4 regions of the Shewanella avicenniae genome follow, and region 3 is predicted to be linked to each of the others. Evidence: predicted binding sites of a transcription regulator. Region 3 holds the regulator's gene; each other region holds the start of a gene.
What was found. Region 3 encodes sigma-54, which starts transcription at its own class of promoters, with help from an activator protein. Its sites were predicted from a motif close to GTTGGCACGNNNNTNGNNT; they were not measured.

Region 1 (4,480 bases), 1.7 Mb from region 3:
TCTAACTGCTTAATTCTTAAGCGCAATGTCGTTAATTTGGATGTTGGTTCCATCGTCTATGGCCGCCAACAACGCAGTAGATGTGTCATCGGTGATCTGGTCGATGGTCACTTGTACCGCGGTTGCTTTGGCGATGGTGCGGGTTTGACCAACCCGATCAGGGAAGTTGTGCTGCAAGACGATAGTAAACTTATCGCCGGTTCTTACGCCGCTCTTTCTACCTAGGTTAAAAATGACACGTTGACCTTGTTTCGCGATAACTTGGGCCATCGCGGGGCGGCAACCGAGGGTGTCATCGAGATCGAGACTGACTTGATTTAACACGTTACCTATGGCACCACCATAGTTTGATTGCCAAAAGGCATCGCTAATCGGTTTTACGCTGGCATTGGCGTCATAGTCCCAGTCGGTAGTGAATTGATACTCTTTTTGCCAAATCATTTCACCGCTAATGCTGTGGACCAGTGATATTTTTAAGCGAAAATCACGTTGCTGCTTGCTCCACATAGCGCTGACGCCGGATGGTGATTCAGACAGCGCCATGTCTTCCACTTCGGCTAATAAAATATAGAGAGTGTTTGTTTGTTGATTTAACCAACTGGCACTGTCGCCACGATGTTCATTGCTGAAGTTATGGCTTGGAACGCTGTTGCTCAGATCCAGTTTGGGGTAAACCTTGGTAGAATTTTGATTGAGAATGGCGGCGAGCTTTTGCGACAGCGCTTGTGGAAATTGCTCCATCTTGCCATAGCGTAGTTGTTGCCTGTCAAACACGATGGCGCGTGGTAAATAAAGTGGGGCTTTTAGAGCATTACTCAAACAGCTTTCGTTAAGCGTTGTGAGCAGATCAACTCGAATAGTGACTTCAATGCGATTGCCTTTGTGTTGTTCTTTGACAATTTCAAGACTGGTGTAAGCCGCGTTGTTAGTTAGCTCTGCAGTTTGGTTGAGTACACCATTGGTGACGGTTTGTTGGGCGCTAATGCTGCCACCATTGGTGATGACGGCCATATTTAGCGCCTGTTTGATGGCTTGCTGGCGCGCGGCGTTTACATCGCCTTTGACGATGTTGGCTTCTCCGGTAATGGTTACCCATGCTGCTTCGGCAGATGGCAATATTAGCATCAATAGCAACAATGAAATTATGCGAACCATGCTGAGTAAATCCTGTAAAGAGATCTGATTAGGAGCCAATTTTCAGGCGCCCATCTAGGTTATTTTGCAAGATTCAAGTTTTATGCCATGAATCGGCATGACAGTTGCTAACAAATTCTCAGGATGTCGAACAATCGACGTTCTATGTCGATGCAATCGCTCGTTAAGTTTGCCAAGATTTTGCCGATATAAGTGAAGATATTTCACCGCATAAATTTGTTGTGTGGCAACACGAACTGAATCTTTCATCGATAAATTAAAAATGAATGCGCGTTGCTGTTGGTCTTTAAGGAGCTGAGAGAGCCATGTTTAAAAAACTAATTCCTCTAATCGCATTGCTGGCAGGGTGTTCATCGACACAACCTGCTGTGAGCTATGTTGAGGCTCCTGTGCAAGAAACGCCTTTATTTCAGGTTGCCGAGCAATTGACGTTCGATCTCGCCCGTTACAGCGACGATTTTACGGGGGCGCAGACGTTACTGATTTCGACACCTGTGGACGCCAGTAGCTTAGAGAAAACGAATCCGTTGGCGGTGCAGTTGCAACAAGATCTGATGACTGCATTTCAGCAGCAAGGCTTTAAAGTGATTGATATCAATATGAGCGATACTGTTAAGGCGGCGGCAGACGGTACTTATCTGCTGACGCGTGATTGGCAAAAAATTGCCGCTAATGTGGCAGCCACCCATGTGTTGGTATCAACGATGGAACTGACAAAGTCTGGTGTGGCGATTAATGCGCGCATTATTGATACCACAGATAACCATGTTTCATCGTCAGCTAATACCTTTGTATCAGCACAGCAATTACCGGGGTATATCGTGGAAGCCAAGTCGAGCGTCTCCAAAGACGGCTTGCTGTATCGTCATCCAAGCCAAGGCGCTGAAACTGCACACTATGTGGGAGCTAAACAATGATGAGAGTGATCCTAGTGGCAGCCATAGTGTTACTGGCAGGATGTAGCAGCATGCGGGAAAAATATGTTCAGTATGAAACCGTAGCGCCAGAGCAATTTCCTACATTGACCGCCACCGGTTATGCGCCGTTAGCATCTCAGCCGGGTAAAACTCAGGCAGAGCGGGTTCTGATGGCAATGCAGGCGTCCAAGATTGCCGCTTACCGTGAGCTTGCTGAACAAGTTTACGGACAGCATTTACAAGGTTCGAGTAGCGTCGGCGATTGGGCGATGAAATCTGATACGGTAAAAGCGTCTGTTTCAGGCGTTATTCGTGGTGCAAAGGTGATAGCCAGTTATCCGGCGGGCGAGCATTATGTGACAGAACTTGAATTGGATTTTGCGACAGTTTGGCAGTTATACCAACAGCAGAACCGGCCACAAGAGATTCGTTCGGTGACTTACTTTTAGTGTCTGAGGATTCCAGTGACAGAGGATTCGCGACGGCTCGGTCTTGAAATGCCTGCAAACACAAAAATGCCACGATTGTTTGTCGTGGCATTTTTATAAATCTAGCTGATTTCAATTGAGAAGTTTAGGCTTTCAAATCGTTACCTAGGGTGGCGATGGTGGAGGTTTTACCTTTGCCATCGTAGGTCAGGCTGTTGGCATTACGGCTCATCTGCAGTGCTTGGGCTAAGCGATTGATGCTGGCGCTGCACAGTTCAATCAGTTTGCCATTTTCTTGATTTTTCACTTGGCACTCAGCCATTAACGCTTTGGCATCATTAACTTTGCTCGCGATAGGCTCTTTGCTGAAATCGCTTTTGTCTGGATGCTTGGCAAGTTCGCCATCGAGTGATTTAACGCTATCGAGAAGGCTAGATTTGTCGCTGGCTAATGAGAGCAGTTTGTCAGCATCTCTATTAATTAGTGCTTGTCGTTCTTGGTCGATCAAAAAAAGCAGCCGCTCTAAGTTGAGCGTCTGCTTATTCAGAAGCTGTTCCAAGTCTGTCAGCTGCATTAAGCCTCCAGATTGATATCGTTCATATCGGCTTCAAATTGCGCAATATTGCCTGCCAGCTTTTCAGGGTCAACTTTGTAACGGCCTTCAGCAATAGCTGCTTTTATTTCCGCTACTTTTTTAACGTCAACGTCTGGCAGAGACGAAATCTTACCCTGTAGACTTTGAAGCTGCTGTGCCTGACTTGAGACAACAACTGAGTCTTTGCTATTCGCCACTATAGCCGATTGCGTGCTTTCAGCTGTGGTCGCTGAACCGGTTTTAGGTGAGTTGACCGTAGTCACTCGCGGTTGATTTTGCAGTTGTTTAATGTCCATAGCCGTTTGGGCTCCAGCGTTGAATCTAAGTTCTCAGACTCTTTATCGGCAGATCAGTTTATTGCTTGAGCAATTTTTACATTTTTATGCGAACTTCGCCAACTTTTGCCACTATAGCCTCTATCAGCTTGTTTGACCTCGCATTTTTTACGCTAATCTGCTCGCCGGCATTGCCATCTTCCATAGCGACGCCAACCGTCTTTATCTGAAAATTTTCGGTAGCTGCCAAAATAGAGACCTGATCACCTTTACAAACAAAGCATACGTTGGCTGAAAAAATAGGGTAGTCCTTGGTGATACGTCGTTTGAGTTTTGCACCGATGAGTGGTTCTAGGCTATCAAATTGTTGACCGTTTAAGCTGTATTGATCGATATAGCGCAAGCTGAGGTTACTTCTTGTTAACACAGTGCCTTGCGCCAAGGTTTCATTGGGCACGATCACGGGAAAACTGATATCGACTCGCACTGACATGAATACTTGCCACGGGTATGTTTGGTTTTCGATGTCGCAACTGACTTTTAGCGTGTTATTACGGCTAATCGGACGATCGACGGCAAGCTCTACCGTCACCGGCGAAATACAGTTTGGTAGCGGCAATCTTGGGTCGATTGCCTGAGGCGTGATTTCAATTTTAGCTGTCGCAGGTGCAGCTAAGTTTTTTGACACTGTTTCTTTAGCTAACTTTTGTATAGCCGATATACTTGGTATGTCAGCCTGCACGCCTGTTGATATTACGGCGTTTATCACTGCAGCGAAAAAAATATGTGCTAAATTTACTTTCATAATGAACAGGCTAGATAGAAAAACAGGTTTACACTTATACTTCAGGTAGTTCCACAACCGCTGATAGCGCATTCGATGCCGCCGCGTCAGAACTTTGACTGAAGCTCGGATTATCGGTGTAAAAGCAATATGCATGCCTTACTGGTGATTCAGTTAGGTGGGAATTGTAAAATTAATACAAGGCAGACTTATGTCAGGCATTCTTGAATCGGTCAATAAAAGAACTCAACTTGTAGGGCAAAACAGGCTGGAACTGCTGCTATTTAAATTAAACGGCAGACAGCGTTTTGGTATTAACGTGTTTA
Region 2 (4,480 bases), 260 kb from region 3:
GATTGAGGTGGCCAAACGGATCAGTGATTTTTGCTACGATGCCAAAAGTATCTGCCGCTGGGGCGGCGATGAATTTCTTATCGCAGTGCCGTTTCGTGAGTTATGGCAGCTTGCGGAATACGCCCAACAGCTGATCGCCATGATCGGCAAACCCTACCCGTTGAACGACGGTGAACTCAATGTCAGCGCCTCGGTTGGTATTGCTCTCTATCCACAACACGGGGAAGAAGCTGAGCAGTTAATTCAACATGCTGATATCGCCATGTATGAACGCAAGCATAGCGATCCGGGAGGCGTTACCTTTTATAACGATACCCTCGCAGAGAAACTGGGGCGCGAAGTATGGCTGCGCAACAAATTGGCGCGGGCGATTGAGCATCAAGAGCTGTTTTTGATGTATCAACCATTAATCTCCACCAAAACTGGGCGTCCCGTGTCGCTTGAAGCCCTGCTGCGTTGGCGAGTAGATGGCAATTTGATACCACCCGATGAATTCATTCCCATCGCCGAGCAGAACGGCCTGATAAAGTCGATTGGCGCTTGGGTGTTGCAGCAAGCGTTTATTGCCTCGAAAAAACTCAACGAAACCCATCCAGGGATGATCATGGGGATCAACGTCTCACTGCTGCAGTTTCAAGATGAACATTTCACTCAAATGATTAGCTCATTGCTGCACAGCGTTGATGCGCAACCTGAATACATCAATTTAGAAATCACAGAGTCCGCCTTTAGCTTAGAGAAGCATCTGCTACTGACCAAAATCAAACAGCTGCAAGAGATGGGCTTTATGGTGTCAATTGATGACTTCGGCACCGGCTATTCCTCGCTCGCCTCCATTTTGGAGTTGACCACCAACGCCATCAAGATTGATAAATCCTTTGTCGATAATCTCGATACCAAGGGCGAGATTATCATCGAAGCCGTAATTCAAATCGCCAACCGACTCGGTCAGCACGTGGTAGCTGAAGGGGTTGAATATCAATGGCAAGCAGACACCCTCAAGCAGATGGGTGTACATTTGATCCAAGGCTATCTCTACGCGAAACCGATGACATGGCCTAACTTACTGCAATATCTAGATGAGGCTCACAGCTAACCGCAATCAAGCTGCTTGCTGTTTCGGCGCAAATATCAGCCGTTTTCGGAGCATTAATCACCAATCTGGGGCAATGATAGGTAATACAATTCAAACTACGCTGCCATTTTCACCCTAAAATGGCGCTGTTCGCCCTCGCTCGAATGCATAGCTTTTGCGTGCTGCCGTTTCAGCCGAAAAAACTTTGATCTATATCCCATAAAATTGAAAAGGCAGTTTTGATCCAGAATCCACAATGAATTTTAACTTACGTTGCCGATCCTGTTGATTTAGTAACCGCGCCATTCTACTCTAGCCAACGGGGGGATGACAGGGACACTGGCGTTTTGATGGAACATCACTCAGCCGGAAAAATAGCCCAACACCGCATTCTTCGCACCATTTAGATGCATCATTGCACCAAAGAAGTGCAAATAAGGTTGATAAACCTGCCCCAAATTTGAACATGCCCTTGTATTTCAGCGTGTTAAAAAGCTGGCACGATTCTGGCTCATAGTAGAGCTAGAAATTGAAGATAGCGCCAGTCGTTAGACTTACACCATGTAAACTATGGGCCGAATCTATACCCTATCCGGAGGCTTTAGAATGTCAGTTGAATCGGTACTGAAACAACTTAAAGAGTTGGAAGTAAAATTTGTTGACCTGCGTTTTTGCGATACCAAAGGTAAAGAACAGCACGTATCTGTACCTGCACACCAAGTAGACGCCGACTTCTTCGAAGATGGCAAAATGTTTGACGGCTCTTCAATCGCTGGCTGGAAAGGCATTAACGAATCAGACATGGTGCTGATGCCTGACGTAAACACTTTTGTTCTGGACCCATTCTTCGAAGAAACCACTGCGATCATCCGTTGTGACATCCTCGAACCAGCAACTATGTCTGGCTACGAGCGTGATCCACGTTCTATCGCTAAAAAAGCAGAAGAATACCTGAAATCTACTGGTATTGCTGACACCGTATTGATTGGCCCAGAGCCAGAATTCTTCCTGTTTGACGATGTACGCTTCGGCTCAGACATGTCAGGCAACTTTTACAAAATTGGCGCTAAAGAAGCTGCGTGGAGCTCTTCTAACGAATACGAAGATGGCAACACCGGTCACCGTCCAATGGTGAAAGGCGGTTACTTCCCAGTACCACCAGTTGATTCTTCACAAGATTGGCGTAGTGCAACCTGTCTGGTATTGGAAGAGATGGGTCAAGTGGTTGAAGCTCACCACCACGAAGTGGCAACTGCTGGTCAAAACGAAATCGCAACTCGTTTTAACACCCTGACTGCTAAAGCAGACGAAATCCTGACCCTGAAATATGTTGTACACAACATGGCTCACGCATATGGTAAAACTGCTACCTTCATGCCAAAACCTATCATGGGTGACAACGGTTCAGGTATGCACGTTCACCAATCGCTGGCGAAAGACGGTGTGAACCTGTTCGCTGGTGACAAATATGCTGGTCTGTCAGAAACTTGTTTGTACTACATCGGTGGTATCATCAAGCACGCTCGCGCGCTGAACGCATTCACCAACCCAAGCACCAACTCATACAAGCGTCTGGTTCCTCACTTCGAAGCGCCAGTAATGTTGGCTTACTCTGCACGTAACCGTAGTGCTTCTATTCGTATCCCAGTGGTACCATCACCAAAAGCACGTCGTATCGAAACTCGCTTCCCAGATCCAATGGCTAACCCATACTTGGCGTTCTCTGCGCTGATGATGGCTGGTTTGGATGGTATCCAAAACAAGATCCACCCAGGCGATGCAATGGACAAAGACTTGTACGATCTGCCAGCTGAAGAAGCTGCAGCAATCCCACAAGTGGCAGAGTCTCTGGACGTAGCACTGGCTGCACTGGATGCAGACCGAGAGTTCCTGACCAAAGGCGGCGTTTTCACTGATGACTTCATCGATTCTTACATCGCACTGAAGACTGCAGAAGCTGAAAAAATCAACCGCACAGTTCACCCACTTGAGTTTGAACTGTACTACAGCCTGTAATCGATTGCCCTGCAATCGCCGGTGAGTCAAGCCACCGGTGACTATAAAAAGAAAAGAGCCCCAGATTTAGGTCTGGGGCTCTACTTTTGCAACGGCAAAAGCGGCAGCTCTGCCAATGAAAAACTGTGAGCAAGTTCAAATCTTCTTGGTGGTGACAATGTTCCGCAACCGCCAAGGCCTTACCATTGTGGTCCTTACTTTTTGCGCCCTCAGCATCTCTATTACATGTTTGCACAAAAACTTCATCGCTTAGCCCAGTGGCTGCCAGATCGCGCCGATCTGCCAGAAGGACTGCGCATTGGCCTACCTATAATGGTCGGGCTACTATTTTTTGCATTTATTGGAAATACCACCGCTGGGGTTAATGCGATGGTGTCGGCATGGTTAGTCGGCGTGCAAGGGCGTAACCTTGCCTATCCGAAGCGGCTCGAATTGCTCAGTAAATCTGCCACCGTATGCTGTGTTACCGCGGTGTTATCCTTACTCAGTCTATATCACCACTTAGTGGGCGTAGCATTGCTTTGTGCCATTGGTTTGCTGTACGGGCTGTGTTCTAACCAACGCCGTTACATTCAGCTGCTCACTTACAACGCCGGCTTTTCGCTTATCTGTGCGCTACATCTGCTAGATAGCGACAGTAGCTGGCAAATGGTGTTACTGTCCACCGCCGTAGGTAGCTGGCTGGCAATGATCTCTGCCGTTATCGCGGGGCCATGGCTCAGTGTCCGCCAAGGCCAACAGCTGCTGAGCAAGGTGCAAATCGCCTTTGGTTATTGGAGCGACATCCTGCATCACTCGGTGGCCAGTAATGTCGGCCAGCGCTTAGCAAGGCGCGAACAGCTCGACGACAGCATCGCAGTGTTATCACACTGGCTGCTAGAAATGCCCGATACGGAAGAAGTAGAGCAGATTGCGAAACAATTACGCACTGTACTGCAGCTGATTGAAGCGATGGAAGAGATTGGCCGCGTGCAGCAGATGACTAGCGATGAGACCAAATTTCAGCTGCAACAATACCTGCTGAAATTTGCCGAGCACTGGCGCACTTATCTCGCAGACGGGACCGAGCTGCCAGAAGTGCCGCTGATTGCCGAGTATCAGCAGATTTTGCAAACGGTCGCGCAGCAGATGCAACGCGCTCAAGACCTGGATAAACCGCTCGATGGTGATTGGCGCCAGCTGCTATCGTTAATCTGGCCATCGGATCACGAAAGCATTATGAGCCAATGGCGCTTAGCGCTAAAGAAAGGCTCACGGGAATGGCACCATGGCTTACGTATCCTGTTCACCTTGGCGATTTGCCAATTGGTGGTGGAGATTCTGCAACTGCCGCAAGGCTTTTGGGTCACCTTAACCGCCTTTATCGTGCTGATGGTTGCCCCCCTCGGC
Region 3 (4,480 bases):
CACCGGCAAACCAGCTACTTTCACCCAAAAGCAAGAAGATGGCACGCTGACCACCGCTCGCGCCAATGAAATTCAGTTCAACATCAACCAACGCGTGTTGACCCTGATCGGTATGGCCAAGGTAGAGCAAGGCAGCAGCATGTCCTCAGCGGATAAGATCATTTACGATCTGAACAAGCAGCAGCTGCAAGCGATTGGTAGTGACCAAGAGCAAGTCACCACAGTTATCCGTCCAGATAATCTCCCTAAAGAGCCAACGCCGCCGAAAACCGAGCAGGAGCAGCCATGACCAGCGTTTTAAAAGCGACCAATCTGGCCAAGAGCTATAAAAAACGTTCGGTAGTAAAAGATGTTAGCTTACAGGTAAACACCGGACAGATCGTTGGTTTGCTCGGTCCTAACGGTGCGGGCAAAACCACCACCTTCTACATGGTGGTCGGCTTAGTACAGAGTGACCATGGCCGTATTTTTATTGATCAAGATGATCTGACCTTAGATCCAATGCACCTGCGGGCGCGTAAAGGGATTGGTTATCTGCCGCAAGAGGCGAGTATTTTTCGCAAACTCTCAGTGCGCGATAACATTATGGCCGTTCTTGAAGTCCGCAAAGGATTAAGCAACGAAGAACGCGAAGCCATTCTTGAACAGCTGCTCGAAGAGTTTCATATCACCCACATCCGTGACAGCTTGGGGATGGCGTTATCGGGTGGAGAACGGCGCCGCGTTGAGATAGCACGCGCGTTAGCGGCTGATCCAAAATTCATTTTATTGGACGAACCTTTTGCGGGCGTAGATCCAATTTCTGTTATCGATATCAAGAAAATCATCGAACAACTCAAGTCTCGAGGACTGGGTGTCTTGATTACCGATCATAACGTGCGCGAAACTCTGGATGTGTGCGAACACGCCTACATCGTCAGCCATGGGCAGCTGATTGCAGAAGGCACACCCGCCGAGATCCTCGACAACCAACAGGTGCGAGCAGTGTACTTAGGGGAACAATTCAGGCTATAGTACGGTGGTGGGGACAAATAAATTTCATAAAACTACCAACTCTTTGTGGTTGTTTTAATACATAATTTTTGGGGATTAGCAGTCAACAATGAAAGCGTCACTTCAGCTTAAGCTGGGTCAACAATTAACTATGACACCGCAACTGCAGCAGGCAATTCGTCTACTGCAATTGTCGTCGCTTGAGCTGCAGCAGGAAATTCAACAAGCACTCGATTCCAACCCGATGTTGGAGATTAATGACGATGTTGATGTTGATAACAATGACGCGGGGCTTGAAGCGGATAACCGCGAACGTGACAGTGAACAAGAGCTGTCAGAGTCGATAGAAGACAGTTCGTCCGTTGAAACCAGTGATGCGCTTAATAGCCAAGAGCTCCCTGAAGAACTGCCAATGGACACCACTTGGGACGAGGTTTTCACCGCTGCGCCCAACACGTCATCTGGCGTCGTCCGTGACGATGACATGCCGTTTCAAGGTGAAACTAGCGAAGGCTTGCATGAGCATTTGGAATGGCAAAAAAACCTCACACCATTTTCAGAAACCGATGAAGCAATTGCTACCGCGATTATTGAAGCCATTGACGAGCGTGGCTATTTAACCCAATCAGCTGAAGAAATTATTGAAGCGCTGGGCTTAGATGATATCGAAGTGGATGAAGTTGAAGCCGTGCTGAAGCGCATTCAACACTTTGATCCCGTGGGAGTTGCCGCGCGCGATTTACGCGAATGTTTGCTGATCCAATTATCACAATTCAGTGACGACGTACCGCATTTGGCCAATGCCAAAATGCTCATCGATGAGTACCTCGATCTGATCGCCGCCAAAGATTACCGCACCTTGATGCGCAAAACGCGCCTTAAGGAAGAAGAGTTACGTGACGCAATCGTTCTCATCCAAACGTTAAATCCTCGCCCAGGATTAACCATCCAAGAGTCTGAAGATGAATATGTCATTCCAGACGTGACGGTATGGAAGAAAAACGGGCGCTGGGTGGTTGAACTCAACCCAGATTGCATGCCAAAAATCAGCATCAATCAGCAGTATGCCACGATGGCACGTAGCGTGCGCAGCCAGTCAGATAGCCAATTTATTCGTGGTCATCTGCAAGAAGCTAAATGGTTTATCAAGAGTTTGGAAAGCCGTAACGACACCCTGCTTAAAGTCGCTAATTGCATCGTTCAATTTCAGCAAGGCTTCTTCGAATATGGTGAAGAAGCGATGAAACCTATGGTGCTCAACGATATTGCCGAAGCGGTAGAAATGCATGAATCGACCATTTCGCGGGTCACCACCCAGAAATACATGCACACCCCTCGCGGCATTTTTGAACTAAAATATTTCTTCTCTAGCCATGTAGGTACTGACGATGGCGGCGAGTGTTCTTCAACAGCCATTCGTGCTTTCATCAAAAAGCTGGTTGCCGCGGAGAACCCTAAAAAGCCGTTAAGCGACAGTAAAATGGCGCAATTGCTTGCCGAACAAGGCATTAATGTCGCGAGACGAACAATCGCTAAGTATCGGGAAGCAATGCTAATTCCGCCGTCAAATCAGCGGAAGAGCCTTTAAAAGCCCGACAATCGGAGGAGTCAACGATGCAAATTAATCTTGCAGGAAAACAACTTGAGATCACCGATTCTTTACGTAGCTACGTTGAGAGCAAATTTGCAAAGCTTGAACGCCATTTCGAACAGATCAATAATGTCCACATTGTCCTCGCTGTTGAAAAAGCACTACAGATAGCAGAAGCCAAGCTGCACCTTTCCGGCGGCGAAGTATTTGCAACCTCTCAACACGACGACATGTACGCCGCCATTGACATCCTCATTGATAAATTGGATCGTCAGGTCATTAAACACAAAGAAAAGCTGACAAAACACTAACGATGGAACTTAGGACCATCCTGCGGCCGGAGTGTACCACCTGTGCGACTCCGGGCAGTAAGAAAAAGGTACTGGAGCTCATCAGCGATCTCGCAGCAGCCCAGTATCCCGACCTATCCTCTCAAGCCATTTTTGAAAGTCTTTTGGCTCGCGAGCGTATGGGCAGTACAGGAATCGGTAACGGTATTGCGATCCCGCATGGTCGTTTGCCGGATATTGACACGCCCGTTGCGGTATTAATCAAGTGTGAAGAGGCCATTCCTTTTGACGCGATTGATAATCAACCGGTGGATATTTTGTTCGCACTTATTGTGCCAGCAGATCAATGTCAGCAACACCTGAGCACGCTCTCCGCCATGGCGGAAAAGCTAAGCGATAAACAAGTGCTCAAGCAGCTTCGTAAGGCTGAGAACGAGCAAGAACTTTATCAGGTAATCACCGCATGAAGTTGGCCATAGTCTCCGGTCGTTCAGGTTCAGGAAAATCTGTAGCCCTGCGCGTATTAGAGGATATGGGCTATTACTGTGTTGACAACTTGCCATTACAGATGATTGGCGATCTGCTAGTAAATCTGCGAGGCAGCAATGAGTTCGTCGCTATCAGTGTTGACGTGCGCAACTTACCCAACCAAGATAAGTTACTTGAAAGTCAGCTTGCGAAACTCCCCGAAGGCACAGAGGTCATCAGTTTTTTCCTCAATGCATCCGACAAAGTATTAATCAAGCGCTATAGTGAAACCCGCCGTTTACATCCGCTCTCCAAGCGTCATAAATCGTTAAAAGAGGCGATTGAAGAGGAAGGTGAACTGCTAGAGCCTATCTCGCAGTTGATGGATCATTATCTTGATACCTCAACTTCCAACATCTATGAATTAAGCGACACTGTGCGTGAAATTCTGCTGGGCACCTCTACCAAAGAACTGGTAATTAACTTTGAGTCGTTTGGGTTTAAACATGGGGTGCCAACCGAAGCTGATTTTGTGTTTGATGTCAGGTTCCTACCGAACCCGCACTGGGAAGTCAGTCTTAGGCCATACACTGGCTTAGATGAACCGGTGCAGGAGTTTTTGTCACGCCAACCGCTAGTCAATAAGCTCATCTGGCAGATTGAAAACCTGTTTGAGACTTGGTTGCCGCATCTTGAACGCAATAACCGCAGTTATCTCACCATCGCTATTGGTTGTACTGGTGGGCAACATCGTTCAGTGTATGTAGCAGATCAACTTGCTAAACGCTTTAGCAGTAGCAAACATCGCGTGCAAGCGAAGCATCGGGAGTTACAAAGTGGCAAAAGTTGAACGCGAGATCGAAATCATCAACAAGCTCGGGCTTCATGCGCGCGCAGCAACTAAGCTTGCAGTACTCGCCAACGCATTTGACGCCAATGTCACGATCATTCAGGGCAGTAAAAAGGCGTCAGCTGGCAGCGTATTGGGGCTATTGATGTTAGAAACAGGTATGGGTAAAACCATCACTCTCAGCGCTGAAGGCCCAGAAGCGGAACAAGCATTAGACGCAATCTGTCAGCTGATCAACGCTAGGTTTGATGAAGCGAGTTAAACAGAAGCTACCAGTCTCTGCTATCT
Region 4 (4,480 bases), 1.7 Mb from region 3:
GCATATCCGCATTAACCGCCACCACCGCGGAGTTTTTGATTTTGGGTCGAACCCCCGCCGGCAAATTGATGCCGAAGTTTTTCAGCATAGTCATAAAGGTTTGTTCGGTATAACGGGTCTTTTCCCCGGTGCCCGGCAAACCAACCACTAAGCCATAGCCAATCAACTGGTTATTACGCACGCCTTGAATATCGGCAATGTCTTTTATCCGCTCGGCATGGGCGAAAGGAATGACGCACAAGGAGAGCAACAACAGTTTAAGTAACTTCATATCATCGCTCCTTAGAATGGCCACCAATCAGACATAAAGAACTTGCTCAGCCAGCCCACTTTTTGTGAGTCAGCAAAGGTACCGGTTCCGCTGTATTGGATGCGCGCGTTAGCAACACGAGGTGACTGCACTGTGTTGTCGGTGTCGATATCTTGCGGACGAATAATGCCGGTGACCCGAATAAATTCATCGCCGTTGTTGATGGTGATCCATTTCTCGCCACGCACCACCAAGTTGCCATTACTCAGCACTTGCATGACGTTGGCTGAAATCTGGCCGAAGATACTGTTGCTTTGATCGGAACCCGCCGCGCGTGAGGTATCCATCGAATCGGAATAGCCCACGTCCAAAGTGTTACCGTTGATAGTGACCGGTGCGCCAGCCGCTGTCAGCGGATTGACATTAAGGTTTGAGCCTTTGGCAATTTGGTTGTTGGCACTCTTAGATGCGGTGGTGGTTTCTCGCAGCATAATGGTAACGATATCGCCAACACGATGGGCTTTAAGGTCAGAAAACAGGGAGTTAGCCTTTCCTTCACTGTAAATAGACCCCGTAGGCGGCTGATTGATACTGGTATCATCGGGATAGACAGGCGCGTAGAAAGGATCATCAGGGATCGGCTTGCCACCGCTAGTCGAGGCGCAACCAGCCAGTAGCGCCAATGTGCTCAGAACAAATAGCGTTCTCATCTCATCACCTCATTAGAGATTCTGATTCACGTAAGCCAGCATCTGATCCACAGCTGAGATCACTTTCGAGTTCATCTCATACACCCGCTGACTTTCAATCAGATTCACCAGTTCCTCGGTGACGTTTACGTTGGAGGTTTCCAGTGCGCCTTGGCGAATAGTGCCCATACCATCCACTGAGGCGGTACCTTGCACGGGGGCGCCACTAGCGCCAGTTTCCAAATACAGGTTTTGACCAATAGGATTCAAACCTGCTGGGTTAATAAAATCTGACACGGTGAGCTGACCAACGACTTCGCTTTGGGCATTGCCTGGGGTTTGTACCGACACTTCACCTTCAGCAGACACCGTAATGCTAATCGCGTTATCCGGGATCGTAATCGCTGGTTGCAGCACAAAGCCTTCTCCTGACGTTACGATCTGCCCGGTATCATCCATGGTGAATTGGCCGTTACGGGTATAAGCGGTGGTGCCATCTGGCATTTGGATTTCAAAAAACCCAGAGCCTTCAATCATCAAATCCAGCGAATTATCGGTGGTCAGCATGTTGCCTTGAGAGAAGTTTTTCTGGGTGGAGACTACCTTGGTACCCGCCCCCAACTCTAAACCGTTGGGCAATCGGGTGTTAGCCGCACTCACGCCACCGGCTTGGTTAACAGTTTGATAAAGCAAGTCTTCAAATACTGCGCGGCCTTTTTTAAAACCAACAGTACTCGCGTTCGCCACGTTGTTAGAAATGACGGCAATATCGGTTTGCTGGGCATCAAGGCCAGTTTTACTGATCCATAAAGCGGGTTGCATATCGGTTACTCCTAACTAATGCGCAGCAGCGAGGCTGACGCTTTATCGTTTTCTTCAGCTGACTTCATCATTTTTACTTGCAGTTCAAATTGACGTTGCAAGTTGATAAGTGCCGTCATCTCTTCGATTGGGTTGACGTTACTGCCTTCAATGGCACCATTGACGATGCTGACATCCCCATTTGCATCAGCAGTTGTACCGTCCATTAAGCGATACAAACCATCGTCGCCACGCATCATGTTTTCATTGCCGGGATTGACCAATTTGATCCGTGCCACCTCAAAGTTCACTTCGGGTGTCGCACCCAGTGGCTGTACTGAGATCATGCCGTCAGAACCAATATCCAGTTTACGAATCGGCAACGGCAGAATAATGGGCGCGCCGTTCTCACCCAGTACGGGGTCACCGTGACTATTCTTCACCATGCCAAATGAATCGAACGTCAAACTACCGGCACGGCTATATGCTTCGCCGCCATCGGCGTCTTCAACGGCAATCCAGCCATCACCTTTGATGGCAATATCCATATCTCGACCCGTGGTTTGAATTGGGCCATTTTTAAAACTTGATGCGGGTTTTTCAGACAAAGCAAAAACACGTGTTGGCAAACCTTCACCAAAGGCTTGCATAGCACGCGCTTGGTTAAGATCAGCCTTAAAACCATCGGTGCTGGCGTTGGCCAAATTGTTGGCACGAACAGATAAGGCATTCATGTTCTGCTTAGCGCCCGTCATTGAGATATAAAGAAATTTGTCCACGGCTTGCTCCGTCAAAAATTGAGCTTAACCGGATAAAAGCAAGCTTCGTGCCATAAAAAGGCGCTGAAATTAGACTCGTACGGACAACGCGTTAGCAGAAATGCAGAAGATAAAAACAATGAAGCGGCAAGAGATTGCCGCTTCGAATGACTTAGCCGCTAGAGGAGCGATTAGCGGATCTGCAGAATAGTCTGCTGCAGGGTGTTGTTAACTTCTAAGGTGCGCGAGTTGGCTTGGAAGTTACGCTGTGCAGAAATCAAATCCACCAACTCAGTCGTCAGATCGACGTTTGACTGCTCGAGTGATGATGAACGAATCGTACCGAACACGCCGCTGTTTGCTTCACCCGCTATTGCTTCACCGGAATCAAGACTTGCCTTCCAAGAAGTATTCCCAACCTGTGTCAAACCTTGTTCATTGGCAAAGCGCACTAAGGCAACTTGCCCTAAAGGCACTGTTGATCCATTGCTGTAATTAGCAGATACAAGCCCGTCAGCACCAACTTCGACGTTGGTTAGTCGGCCCACGGTAATACCATCTTGATCTAATTCTGTCGTATTAAACGCTTCGGAATACTGGGTTGGACGATTGAACCCAATGGTCAACGTCTGCGAACCATCAGCCGCTGCAGACAAGACATTTGCCCCCGAAATCCCAAGCGCCTCAGTAGTCATGGTCGCTGGATCAGTACCAACAAAGTTACCAGAAGCATCAAAGCTGAGCACTGCACCGTTCCAAGGAGTCACACCATCTGGCTGTGTAGCTAACGCTGACGCAGTTGAATCCGCAGCGCCATCACCATCGGTGTCTGTTGAATATGAACCTGCAGAACCCAAGTTCACCGCTTGACCATCAAGTGAATAGAACGCCACCCAATTACTTTGCCCAGTGTATGCGCCGTTTTGTGGACGCACAAAATAGGTTGTCAACGTATGAGACTCACCAAGCGAGTCAAAAATGGTAACCGCGGTCGAATTATTAAACGTGGTTGAATCAGTAGGATCAAATGCGGCAGGGTTCATCGTTTCTGCATTGGAATTCAAGTTCATACTAATACGTACGTTTTCAGTTGCTTGAGGGCTACCTGCAGTATCAGGAATCTGAATTGGGGTTGTGGTACTCAAACTCACAGAAGAGGCATTGCCATCGCCATCGACGGGGAATGTCTGCAAGAAGTTACCATCAGAATCTACTAAGAAACCGTCTTCATCACGTTTAAATGCACCGGCACGGGTGAAAGAATAATCACTCGAACCAATACCAGAGGCAGTTACAAAAAAGCCATTACCGTTAATCGACATATCCAACGCATTGTTGGTCGATAGTAAATTACCTTGGTGAAATTGCTGTGCTACTTGAGTCGTGGTGACACCGCCACCCACGGTAGTTTTGCTGCTTGAAAACAACGACGTGGCATAAACATCGGCAAATTCTGCACGAGACTCTTTAAAGCCTGTGGTATTCACGTTGGCGATGTTATTGGCCGTTGTATTGAGATCCTTCTGCGCCGCATTGATCCCACTAAGAGCAATGTTAAAAGACATAAACCACCTCTTAATCTATTGAATATCGCCCGGAAAACTCCGGCGCAAAAATTAACCTTCAGAAACCGCCAATACATCAGACAGCAATACGCCGCCGATACCGCGAACGTTAAGCACGGCTCCGCTAGTTGCGTTCAGCGACACGCTGCTCACATGGCCGTACGTACTTACCGCCAGTTCTTGTGCAGTACCATCCACTGTGCCGTTTGCGGTAAAGGTGTAGGTTCCCGGAGCCATTGGATTGCCCGCACTATCAGTGCCATCCCAAGCAACATCGATATTGCCGCCTGCACTGCCATCCACATTGAATGTTTTGACCACCTGCCCCGATGTATCTTTGACCGATACACGAATAATGTTGATAGGTTCAGTGGTGCTAATAACCGCTTTCAAGCTTGGATCCTCTGCCGACATGTA

Region 1: a site for sigma-54 is predicted at 1,227-1,245, ahead of JYB87_RS13475 (flagella assembly protein FlgT). Genes of this name have one in related genera too.
Region 2: a site for sigma-54 is predicted at 1,570-1,588, ahead of glnA (glutamate--ammonia ligase). Genes of this name have one in related genera too.
Region 4: a site for sigma-54 is predicted at 2,556-2,574, ahead of flgF (flagellar basal-body rod protein FlgF). Genes of this name have one in related genera too.

The regions. Positions count from the first base shown of each region.
Region 1 covers NZ_CP071503.1:3,028,776-3,033,255, reverse strand. The annotation lists gene JYB87_RS13475 (flagella assembly protein FlgT) at 10-1,155, opposite strand; gene JYB87_RS13470 (FlgO family outer membrane protein) at 1,461-2,072, shown strand; gene JYB87_RS13465 (LPP20 family lipoprotein) at 2,069-2,521, shown strand; gene JYB87_RS13460 (flagella synthesis protein FlgN) at 2,646-3,074, opposite strand; gene flgM (flagellar biosynthesis anti-sigma factor FlgM) at 3,074-3,391, opposite strand; gene flgA (flagellar basal body P-ring formation chaperone FlgA) at 3,468-4,175, opposite strand; gene JYB87_RS13445 (chemotaxis protein CheV) at 4,366-4,480, shown strand, end outside.
Region 2 covers NZ_CP071503.1:272,685-277,164, reverse strand. The annotation lists gene JYB87_RS01205 (putative bifunctional diguanylate cyclase/phosphodiesterase) at 1-1,096, shown strand, start outside; gene glnA (glutamate--ammonia ligase) at 1,682-3,091, shown strand; gene JYB87_RS01195 (FUSC family protein) at 3,317-4,480, shown strand, end outside.
Region 3 covers NZ_CP071503.1:532,956-537,435, reverse strand. The annotation lists gene lptA (lipopolysaccharide transport periplasmic protein LptA) at 1-289, shown strand, start outside; gene lptB (LPS export ABC transporter ATP-binding protein) at 286-1,014, shown strand; gene JYB87_RS02315 (RNA polymerase factor sigma-54) at 1,103-2,581, shown strand; gene hpf (ribosome hibernation promoting factor) at 2,608-2,895, shown strand; gene ptsN (PTS IIA-like nitrogen regulatory protein PtsN) at 2,898-3,341, shown strand; gene rapZ (RNase adapter RapZ) at 3,338-4,192, shown strand; gene JYB87_RS02295 (HPr family phosphocarrier protein) at 4,179-4,454, shown strand.
Region 4 covers NZ_CP071503.1:3,021,175-3,025,654, forward strand. The annotation lists gene JYB87_RS13400 (flagellar basal body P-ring protein FlgI) at 1-271, opposite strand, end outside; gene flgH (flagellar basal body L-ring protein FlgH) at 283-960, opposite strand; gene flgG (flagellar basal-body rod protein FlgG) at 973-1,761, opposite strand; gene flgF (flagellar basal-body rod protein FlgF) at 1,773-2,519, opposite strand; gene flgE (flagellar hook protein FlgE) at 2,690-4,063, opposite strand; gene JYB87_RS13425 (flagellar hook assembly protein FlgD) at 4,115-4,480, opposite strand, start outside.